Regions from separate parts of the Paludibacterium sp. B53371 genome, predicted to be linked through region 3. Evidence: predicted binding sites of a transcription regulator. Region 3 holds the regulator's gene; each other region holds the start of a gene.
The links. Region 3 encodes FNR, which switches genes on or off when oxygen is low (the NO sensors DNR and NnrR bind a similar motif). Its sites were predicted from a motif close to TTGATNNNNATCAA; they were not measured.

Region 1: JNO51_RS14315 (nitronate monooxygenase family protein) is a predicted target of FNR. The motif match lies at 1,755-1,768, and genes of this name have one in related genera.
Region 2: JNO51_RS17055 (4-hydroxyproline epimerase) is a predicted target of FNR. The motif match lies at 1,382-1,395, and genes of this name have one in related genera.

The regions. Positions count from the first base shown of each region.
Region 1 is NZ_CP069163.1:3,015,839-3,019,322, reverse strand. Features, by position in the region: gene JNO51_RS14320 (aldehyde dehydrogenase family protein) at 1-400, opposite strand, end outside; gene JNO51_RS14315 (nitronate monooxygenase family protein) at 497-1,678, opposite strand; gene JNO51_RS14310 (acyl-homoserine-lactone synthase) at 1,970-2,626, shown strand; gene JNO51_RS14305 (LuxR family transcriptional regulator) at 2,547-3,344, opposite strand.
Region 2 is NZ_CP069163.1:3,579,071-3,582,554, reverse strand. Features, by position in the region: gene JNO51_RS17060 (FAD-binding oxidoreductase) at 1-313, opposite strand, end outside; gene JNO51_RS17055 (4-hydroxyproline epimerase) at 314-1,315, opposite strand; gene JNO51_RS17050 (dihydrodipicolinate synthase family protein) at 1,618-2,520, shown strand; gene JNO51_RS17045 (GntR family transcriptional regulator) at 2,568-3,266, shown strand; gene JNO51_RS17040 (carbohydrate kinase) at 3,329-3,484, shown strand, end outside.
Region 3 is NZ_CP069163.1:600,384-603,867, forward strand. Features, by position in the region: gene JNO51_RS02890 (RNA methyltransferase) at 18-782, shown strand; gene JNO51_RS02895 (DUF1853 family protein) at 760-1,671, shown strand; gene fnr (fumarate/nitrate reduction transcriptional regulator Fnr) at 1,699-2,448, opposite strand; gene hemN (oxygen-independent coproporphyrinogen III oxidase) at 2,558-3,484, shown strand, end outside.

The sequences.
Region 1 (3,484 bases), 1.2 Mb from region 3:
GATAATTCCACGGCATCACTGCCAGGACGGTGCCCAGCGGTTCGAAAGCAACACCACTGCGACTGCCATTGGTCGGAATCATCAGCGGTTGCAGCAGGCTGGGCGCCAGACTGGCGTAATAGCGAATCAGCTTTTCCGATTTGTCGATTTCGGCCAGGCATTCCGCGGTGCGCTTGCCGACCTCCAGGGTGACCAGGTCGGCCAGTGCCTGGCGGTGCTGCATCAATTGATCCGCCAGGCGCATCATGCGCCCGGCACGCTCCTCGATGTCGAGCCGGGCCCATTCGGCCTGCGCCTGGCGCAGTCGGGCCAGGCAGCCGGGAAGTTGATCGTGCGGCCAGGCGGCCCGGGTAAAGACCACCTCGCCCGTGGCCGGATTGCAGGAAGTAAATGCTGTCATAGCCAGATTGGCTTTATTAGTTGGAAGTAATAGAGTACTTTAACAAAAAGCCCCGCTGCCGGACAGCAGCGAGGCTTGATCAGAGACGGGAAAAGCTCAAACAGCGGGCTTGAAATTCAGTTCCTGCGGCATGGTGCCGGTCAGCAGGTAATCGATGGTTTCACGCACGCTGCGCATGGCGGAACCGAATGGCAGCGGTTCCGAGCCGCGGAAGAACAGGCCCTTGCTGACTTCGCCGCGGAAGGCGGCTGCCAGCTTGAGATCGATGCAGAACTGCCCGACCTTCGACAGACCATCGCGCAAACCACATACCGACAGGCAGTTGAGGCCCTGGGTGCAGCGGCGCGGATCGGCCTTGGCATTGGCCTGCAGCTTGGCTTCGCGGTTCAGGTAGCTCTTCAGGAACGGCGTCAGCACGCCACGTGCCGGCAGGCCGGCCACGCTCATGAACTCGGCGATGTCTTCCGGCCGGGCTTCGGCCAGGGTGCGCTTGAAGTTGTCGTGCGCATCCCCCTCACGGGTGACGGCAAAGGCGGTGCCGACCTGTACGGCCGTGGCGCCCAGTTCGGAGATGAAGGTGCGTACCTTGTCAAAACTGTTGATGCCACCGGCAACGATCAGCGGAATCTTCTCGCGCTCCAGCCCCAGTGAACGGAAGGTTTCGAAGGTTTCTTCCAGTACACGGCGGAAATCGAAACGCTCCTGGCCGAGATCCTGGATCTGGGCCGCGCCCAGGTGACCACCGGCATGTTTCGGATGTTCGATCACGATGGCGTCCGGCAGGCAGTTCTTTTTCATCCAGCGCTTGAGCACGATGCTGATGCCGCGCGATTCGGACAGGATCGGAATCAGGGCGACGTCCGGGTGATCGGCTGTCATTTCCGGCAGGTCCAGCGGCAGACCGGCCCCCATCACCACGGCATGGGCGCCCGACTCGCAGGCCTGGCGAACATAGGCGGCGTGCGAATCCACGGCCTTCATGACGTTGACCGCCACCATGCCATGACCTTCCGAGCGGCTCAGCGCGCCTTTGACCTCGCGATCCAGCGCGATGAGGTTCAGTGCATCCAGTTCGGCCTGGCCCTGGGCCGTGGCCGAACGTGCCATCAGGTCTTCGTGCAGATGGCGCAGGTCGACACTGGCGACCGTGCCGACACCGCCCTCATGTGCCACGCTGCCGGCAAGCCGCTGCGCGGAGATGCCGACGCCCATGCCGCCCTGAACGATAGGCAGCAAGGAGCGACCGCGGATGACGAGGGGGGGGAAAGCATGTTTCATAGGGATGACCCTGTGTCGAGCAAAAACACTAGTTTACAGGAAAATTCCGGCACGTCGGTATTTCTGCCGTGTCAAATTGATGAATCTCAAGGAGAAGTTGGGAAAACGGGCGGGCAGGGAACCTTTGGCTTCGTTCCAGAGGAAGGAAGTAGGGTATTGGCTAAATCCTTGATGATAACGTGTTTTTTCTGAAAAAGATGCCCGTATATGGCTGTCCTAAAGGACAGATTATCAGATTTTTTCCCCTCTCTTACAGTGCGGCTTTCTGCAATCACCGACAGGAGAGAGGACATGATGAACAGCATGACCGTATTGGCTTCCCGCGAGGGTTTTCGTCTGGAACGGGTGCTTGGCGGGCGCAAGGAAACCGAGTTGTTGCGGTTCCGGCACCGGATTTTCCGCGAGCAGCTGCGCTGGGTGCCTTTGTCGGTGGATGGTCTGGATCGGGATGAATACGATGATTTTTCTGACAATCTCGGCGTGTTCATCCAGCAACGGGTGGTGGGGTCGGTACGCATGACCCCAGGGCATCAGCCTTTCATGCTGGAAAAGGAATTCTCGGCGCTGCTGCCTGACGGCTGGTGTCTGCACAAAGGTGCCGCCAGCGCCGAGATTACCCGTTTTGCCGTGGAGACGGATGCGCAGGGCCGGCGCATTGAGCCCGCCGCCATGCTGCTTTACTACTGTCTGTTCCGCTGGGCCGAGCTACACCAGGTGCGCTGGATGTACTTTGTGGTCGAGCCGGCATTTTACCGGCGTCTGGACCGGCTGGGCTTTCCCATCCGGCCCATCGGCCCGGCGCGGCCGCTCGATGGCGGGGTGGTGTCGCAAGCGGCCTATTTCGACTGGCAGGCCGCCGAGCCGGCGTTCATCCGTTGGCTGCGACAGGCGGTCGAATCCCCTGCTGCAGCCCCAGCACAATCGCATGTGTCCGGTTATTGGCATTGAGCTTGCGGATAATGTTGGCGACATGAAATTTGACCGTGCGCTCGCTGATATCCAGGATGGTCGCGATTTCCCAGTTGGTCTTGCCCCGGCTCATCCAGTGGAAGATGTCGTACTCGCGATTGGACAGCAGCATCGCCGAGGCAGACATCGGCGCCAGGTCGGTGACTCGGCTCATGGCCTGGTGCAGATGGGGCACCAGGCAGTTGAGCATCTCGATCAGTTGGGTATCGCGGGTAATGTCCTCGCCGGTCACCGAGATCACGCAGGCCATGTTCTGCCGGGTGGAGGCGGCGCTGAAGGTGACGCCGGTGCCAAGACCGACCGAGGCGGCTTCGGCGATGAAGCGCTTGGCCAGCGGGCTGCGCGCGCTGGAAAAGGAGTCCTGCCAGAAGATCGGATTGCTGCCCATCGGGTTGTGCAGGATGGGGTCGCAGCTGGCGAGGTTCTCCTGCATGTAATGGTCCAGCCAGCCCAGCGGGTAGCTGACATCAATCAGTTTTTCGACTTTCTGCATGTGCTGCTGGGCATTCAGTCTGCCCAGAGCCAGCACCATGTGTTCCGCCGGCAGCTGACTTTGCAGTCGGTCGAGGAAATCCTTCAGGCCCTGCTCTTCCTCGATGTGTCCAAGAGCATGAATCCACTCCAGTAGCATCCATTGCCGGGAAGCCGGCAGATCTGCAGGCAACGGTCTGGTATTGAGTGTATGAACAGATGTCATGGGCGGTGTAAGCACTGGTAATGAGTATGTTCAAAAATCATAGCAGAGCCGTCTGTCGGACGCAGGGTCTATCGGTCGCCTAAGACGATGATTCTCCCGGCTTTTAGACCAGTTTTGGCCTTGGCTAACACGATTGCTTT
Region 2 (3,484 bases), 650 kb from region 3:
TGGCGGCCACAAAACGCAGCAGCCAGGGCGCCAGGCTCGGCAGATAGCGCCAGCGCACCGCCAGCGGGCCAAGCGGATCAAGCAGCCAGCGCGGCACCTTGGCCAGCACGCCGGGCTCGGCCAGGGGGATGACATCGCTGACCGCCAGTGCCCCGGCATTGCCGAAGCTGGTCTCGCGCGCCGGCTCGCCGCGGTCGATCAGGGTGACGGCACAGCCGGCCAGACGCAGTTGCAGGGCACAGGCGATACCGACAATACCGGCACCGACCACGATGACCGAGGGCTTGAGCCCGATAGCGCTGCGAGCGTTCATTCAGCCCACCACGAAGCCGTGTACATAGGGATCGGCATCGTCCAGCAGGATGCGGTTATAGCCGGTGACGATGGCCCAGCCGGCAATGCCGGGCACGATGGCCGGCAGGCCGGCAACCTCGGTTTCTTCCTCGATGGTGCCAGTGAACTGGCTGCCGATCAGACTCTCATGCACCAGCACATCGCCCTTTTTCATCAAACCGCGCCCATAGCGCTGCGCCAGACGGGCCGAGGTGCCGGTACCACAGGGGGAGCGATCCAGCGCGGCGGCGCCATAGAGCACCGCGTTGGCGGCATGCGAGCCGGGCGTTTTCGGCGCGCCGGTCCACTGCACATGGCGAACGCCGCGAATATTGGGGTCCAGCGGATGCACGATGTCGTAGTGGGCATTGATGAAGTCACGCAGCTCGTTGCCCATGCTGACCAGTTGGGCCGGGGTGTAATCGGCCATGTCGCGATAGTTGGCCTGCGTCTCGACAATCGGATAGAAGTTGCCGCCATAGGCGATATCCACCTTGAGTCGGCCCAGGGCCTGCACTTCGACCTCGACATCGCGCAGCAGCAGGAAGGAGGGCACATTGCTCAGCTTGACCGACTTGACCTTGCCGCCTTCCTGCCGGTAGCTGGCCACCACCTTGCCGGCCGGCGTGTCGAGATTCAGCACCCCGGGGGTTTTCGGCTGTACCAGTTGATGTTCGATGGCCATGGTCACCACACCGATGGTGCCGTGGCCACACATTGGCAGACAACCGCTGGTCTCGATGTACAGCACCGCCACATCGCAATCGTCGCGGGTTGGCGGATAGAGAAATGCCCCGGACATTTGGGCATGCCCGCGCGGCTCATACATCAGACCAGTACGGATCCAGTCATAGCGCGCCAGAAAATCCAGCCGGCGCTCGGCCTGGGTCCGGCCATTCAACGCCGGTGCGCCCCGGGTCACCAGTCGCACCGGATTGCCGCAAGTGTGTCCGTCAATGCATTCAAATTCGCTGACTGCCATCTGGCCTTCTCCTTACCCTGAATGCTTTCACTCTAGAACTGCGCATTTTTGAATACAATAAAACCATTGATATTTGTCAAAATACGACAATCTGCAACATGACAAAACCCAGGTAAAAACTAATCAAAAGCCTTTTATTTATTGAATAATTGGCGATGTTGCAAAAAATCACTCATGCAGTGCCGCCTGCTTTCACGGCATGAATTGCATGCAAAATCTTTGCTTTTTGTATACAAAAATTCCTAGCATGGAAAACAGGAGGCAGCACCGGGCTGCCCGATCCAGACTCAGGAGCGTTGACCATGACCCACCTTTGGCGCGGGGTCTTTCCCGCCGTGACCACCCAATTCCATGCCGATGAATCGCTTGATCTGGCGGCGACCGCCCGGCATATCGCCTGGCAGCTCGACAACGGCGTCGATGGCATCATCGTCTGTGGCTCGCTGGGCGAGGCTTCGACCCTGACGGCAGAGGAAAAGCTGGCCATCCTCCGAACCGCCAAAGAAGTGGCCGGCGACAAGCCGGTGCTGCTGACCGTGGCGGAAGACAGCACGCGTGCCGCCCGTGCCCTGGCCCAGGCTGCGCATGCAGCGGGGGCCGACGGCATCATGCTGCTGCCGGCCATGCGCTATGTGTCGGACGCGCGTGAAACGCTCCATCACTATCAGCGCGTGGCGGATGCCAGCCCCCTGCCGATCATGATTTACAACAACCCCGTGGCCTATGGCGTCAACATCACGCCCGAGATGTATGCCGAAATGGCTCATGAACCAAAATTCGTCGCCATCAAGGAATCCAGCGGCGATATCCGCACCCTGACCAACATCATCAATACCGTCGGCCAGCGCTTTGCCCTGTTCAGCGGCGTGGATGACCTGGCGCTGGAAAGCCTGATGATGGGCGCGGATGGCTGGGTGGCCGGTCTGGTGGTGGCCTTCCCGGCGGAAACGGTGGCGATCTGGCGTCTGGCCCAGGCAGGGCGCTGGCAGGAGGCGCGCGCACTGTATCGCTGGTTTGCACCGTTGTTGCATCTGGATGTGTCGATGAAGCTGGTGCAGAACCTGAAGCTGGCGCAGGCCATGGTCGGACAGGGCAGCGAGCATGTGCGGGCCCCACGCCTGCCGCTGAGCGGCCGCGAGCGCGAACAGGTGGAAGCCATCATCCGCAGCGGACTGGCGACTCGGCCGACCCTGTCGCCGCACTGAGCCTGTGCGGCAATGGTAAGATGGATGCCCCAGAGCGAGCCGCCATCATGACCACCAGCAACGACACCCCACAAAGCCTGACCGCCATCGCCACCGAAACCCTGCGCCAGCGTATTCTGGCCGGGGAATGGGCCGATGGCGGCCAGTTGCGCCAGGAAGCCCTGTCGCGCGAACTGGGCATGAGCCGGGTGCCGATTCGCGAGGCGCTGCGTCAGCTGGAGGCCGAAGGGCTGGTCACCATCATCGAGAATCGCGGCGCGGTGGTGTCCGAGCTGTCCCTGCCGGAAATCGTCGAGCTGCTGCGGGTCAGGGTGCTGCTGGAATGCGATGTGCTGCTGGAAGCGATACCGCGTCAGTGTGCCGCAGACATTGCCGCCGCCGAGGCGCTGCTGGCCGACTTCGAGCGGGCGCTGAACGACCGTGACATCGCCTCCTGGGGCGTGCTCAACGCCCGCTTTCATCTGGCGCTCTATCGCGCTGCCGAACGGCCGCAGACCCTGGCCCTGATCGAGCAGCTGCATAACCGCACCGACCGCTATACCCGCATGCAGATTCTGCTGACCGGCTTCAACGAGCGTGCCCATCAGGAGCACAGCCAGCTGCTGGCACTGTGCAAGGCCAAGGATGCCATCAGTGCCGCCGCCTTTCTGCGCCAGCACATCCTGCATGCCGAAGCAGCGCTCGAAGCCTGGTATCGCAGCCAGGCCCAGGCCAAACCGGCCAGGCGAACCCGCCAGCGCCGCTGACTGTTCAGCCGGGTGCAGCCGGCCTTATCCTGCACCGTCTTTCTTGATTGCCGGATACCACCATGTCCCTGCCCCGTTTTGTTGTCTTCGGTGACGCCCTGACCGACTTCATCCGCCAGCCTGATGATCGCTGGCAAGCCTGCCCCGGCGGTGCCGGGCTGAATCTGGCACGCATCGCCGCCGGCCTGGGTCTTTCCGCCGCCTTTGCCGGTGCCATC
Region 3 (3,484 bases):
TTAATGTGAAACGGTCAATGAATAAACCCGAAGTCCCTGATTTTTTGAGAAACATCCGAATTGTGCTGGCCAGACCGAGTCATCCGGGCAACATCGGCTCGGCGGCACGGGCCATGAAAACCATGGGTTTGTCGCAATTATGGCTGGTGTCACCGAAAGCTTTTCCCAGTGGTGAGGCCGATGCGCTGGCCTCGGGAGCGGTGGATCTGCTGCAGTCGGCGCAAGTGGTCGATACCCTGGCAGAGGCGCTGAATGGGGTGACGGTTGCCGCGGCGCTGACCAGTCGCCGTCGGGAGCTGACCACCCCGCTGGCCGTGCCGCGCGAGCTGACGCCCGAGCTTCTGGGGCGGGCACAGGCCGGCGAGCAGGTGGCCCTGGTGTTCGGTAACGAGACCTTCGGGCTGTCGATCGAAGAGGTCGAGCTGTGCAATCGCCTGGTGACCATTCCGGGCAATCCGGATTATTTTTCCCTCAATCTGGCCATGGCGGTGCAGGTGATGACCTACGAGCTGTTCAGCCACGTGGGTGTCGGCGTCGATTATCTCAAGCCGAGCGGCCTGGCCGCGACCGCTGACGAGGTGGAAGGCATGTGCGCCCATCTGGATCAGACCATGGCACATATCGGCTACTACGAGCGCCGCAATGGCGAACGGCTGATGCGCCGCATGCGCACCCTGTTCCATCGGGCCGGCGTTCTGCGCGAAGAGGTCGACATCCTGCGCGGCTTCTTCAAGCAGGTGATGCGTGCGGCTGACGGGCATGTTCCTCCCGACAAGTCCTGAGCTGCCCTGGCGCCAGCCTGCGGTGCGTGATCTGGCCTGTCTGCTGACCGGCCGCGCACCCTGGCTCACGCCAGACGACCTGCCCGATGCGCTGCTGCTGGGGGCCGACGGGATGAGGCGCCTGGCGATGCTGGACAACGATCCGGCGCCACTGCGCCGCTGGCTGGCGGCTCGTCCCGTCAGGCGGCTTGGCCACTATGCCGAGCAACTGCTGGCTTTCTGGTTTGACCATTCCCCCCATATCGAGCTGGTTGCGCACAATCTGGTGCTGCGCGACAAAGGGCTGACGCTGGGTGAGTTCGACTTCCTGCTGCGTATTGATGGCCAGCCCTGGCATCTGGAAACCTGCAGCAAATTCTATCTGCAGTGCGGGAAGGGGGCATCAGGCCTGGTGGGCCCCAGTCTGCGCGATGCCTGGCTGCTGAAACAGGACAAGCTGGCTCAGCAATTGAGGCTGAGTCGCCATGCGCTGGCCCGACAAGTCCTGCCGCCGGGGTTTGAGGCACCGCGCACCGGGGCACTGGTGCGTGGCTGCTTTTTTTACCGTCAGGCGCCTGACGAGGCGGCATTCGCGCCGGCAACCCAATGGCAAGGCTGGATGGCTGACTGCGAACAGCCCTGGCCCTGTCGCGACGCCTCCAGTCGCTGGCTGTGGCTGCCGCGCATGCGCTGGCTGTCGCCGGCGCTGGCCGCCAGCGGCGAGGTAGGGTCGGCACAGGCCCTGCGTGTGCAGATGACACAAGCCGAGGCGCCCCAAATGGTGGCGGAAATGGTGGCAGAGGAGGGGGGATGGCGCGAATTGCGGCGCGGCTTTGTTCTGCCGTCGCGCTGGCCGGATGCCGGGCGGCTGGTGCAGCTGCAGCAGCAAATGCCAACGGGCGCCTGCTGAGCGGCGCCCGTTGTCGGGACTGGCAAGTTACTCCGCGTTGTTGGAGTGGATGCAGCCGGCGATCAGTTGCTTGAGTTCTTCCGGTTTCACCAGCTGAATGTGCTTGTGATCGACGCTGATCCAGCCCTGTTGCTGGAACTTCGACAGCGTGCGGCTGACGGTTTCCAGTTTCAGGCCGAGGAAGCTGCCGATTTCCTCGCGGCTCATGCGCAGAATGAAGTCATTGGCGGCGAAGCCACGGATGGCCAGACGCTGGGACAGGTTGAGCAGGAACGCGGCCAGACGCTCTTCTGCCTTCATGTTGCCAAGAAGCAACATGACGTTCTGATCGCGGACAATCTCGCGGCTCATCAGGCGGAAGAAATGGTGCTGCAGGCTGGGGATGTCGCGACCAAGGCTCTCGATTCGATTGAACGGCAGTTCGCAGACTTCGCTGTCTTCCAGGGCGATGGCATCGCAGCCATGGATGTTGGAGGACACGCCATCCAGCCCCATCAGCTCGCCGGACATCAGGAAGCCCGTGACCTGCTCGCGGCCATCCTGGCTGGAGACGCAGGTCTTGAAGAAGCCGGTGCGCACGGCGAACAGCGACTTGAAGCCCTCACCGCTGCGGAACAGATACTCGCCCCGTTTGATGCGACGGCTCTGGCGGATGACGGCATCAAGCTGCGTCATCTCTTCGCGATTCAGTCCGACGGGCAGGCAGAGTTCGCGCAAGCTGCAGTTGGAGCAGGAGAGCTTGAGCGCATGCAATTGGATGGTGGTCTGGTCAGTCATGCCGTTTTTTGAGCAACCTTTAATTGAACCTTGACTCTTGTCAAAGCGGAATTCAAATGTTTTCCGCAAATTTACCAGCCCACCACCGGTTTTTCCATCAAATACCGACATGACCACCATCCATTCGTTTTCTCCGGAGCATTTCGAGTTCGATCGACAACTGATCGAACGGCTGGAAGGCTCCGGCCCGAGATACACCTCATACCCGACTGCAGACCGCTTTCATGCGGATTTCGGCGAGGCCGATTATCGTCATTGGCTCAAACAGCGTCGCATCGGGGCGAACAGTAAAGCTGTATCATTATATGCTCATTTACCATTTTGCAATACTGTTTGCTATTACTGTGCCTGTAACAAGATCATCACCAAGGACAAGAGCAAGGCAGATATCTACCTCGACTACCTGGAAAAAGAGGTAGAAATGGTGGCAAATGCCGTCGGTGAGCGAGAAAAAGTCATTCAGTTGCATTTTGGTGGCGGTACGCCGACCTTCTTGTCGGATGCGCAACTCGAACGACTGATGAATATCCTGCGCGGGCATTTCGACTTTTTGCCGGAAGGTGAATATTCCATCGAGATTGATCCGCGCAAGGTGGGGCGCGAGACGATCTTCAAACTGGCGTCATTCGGTTTCAACCGCATCAGTGTCGGGGTGCAGGATCTGGAACCGCGCGTGCAGGAGGCCGTCAACCGGGTGCAGAGCCTGGACGAGACACTGGAAGTGATTCAGGCGGCGCGCGAGGCAGGTTTCAAATCGGTCAGTATCGACCTGATCTACGGGCTGCCGTTTCAGACGCAAAGCTCCGTGGCGCGGACCATTGAGCAGGTCATCGCCATCAGTCCGGACCGCATTGCGCTATACAATTACGCCCACTTGCCAACGCTGTTCATGCCGCAACGGCGTATCGACGAAGCCGACCTGCCGTCGTCTTCAGTGAAATTGGATATTTTACAACACTCGGTGCGTCAACTGACCGAGGCGGGCTATGTGTTCATCGGCATGGATCACTTCGCCAAGCCCGATGATGACCTGGCG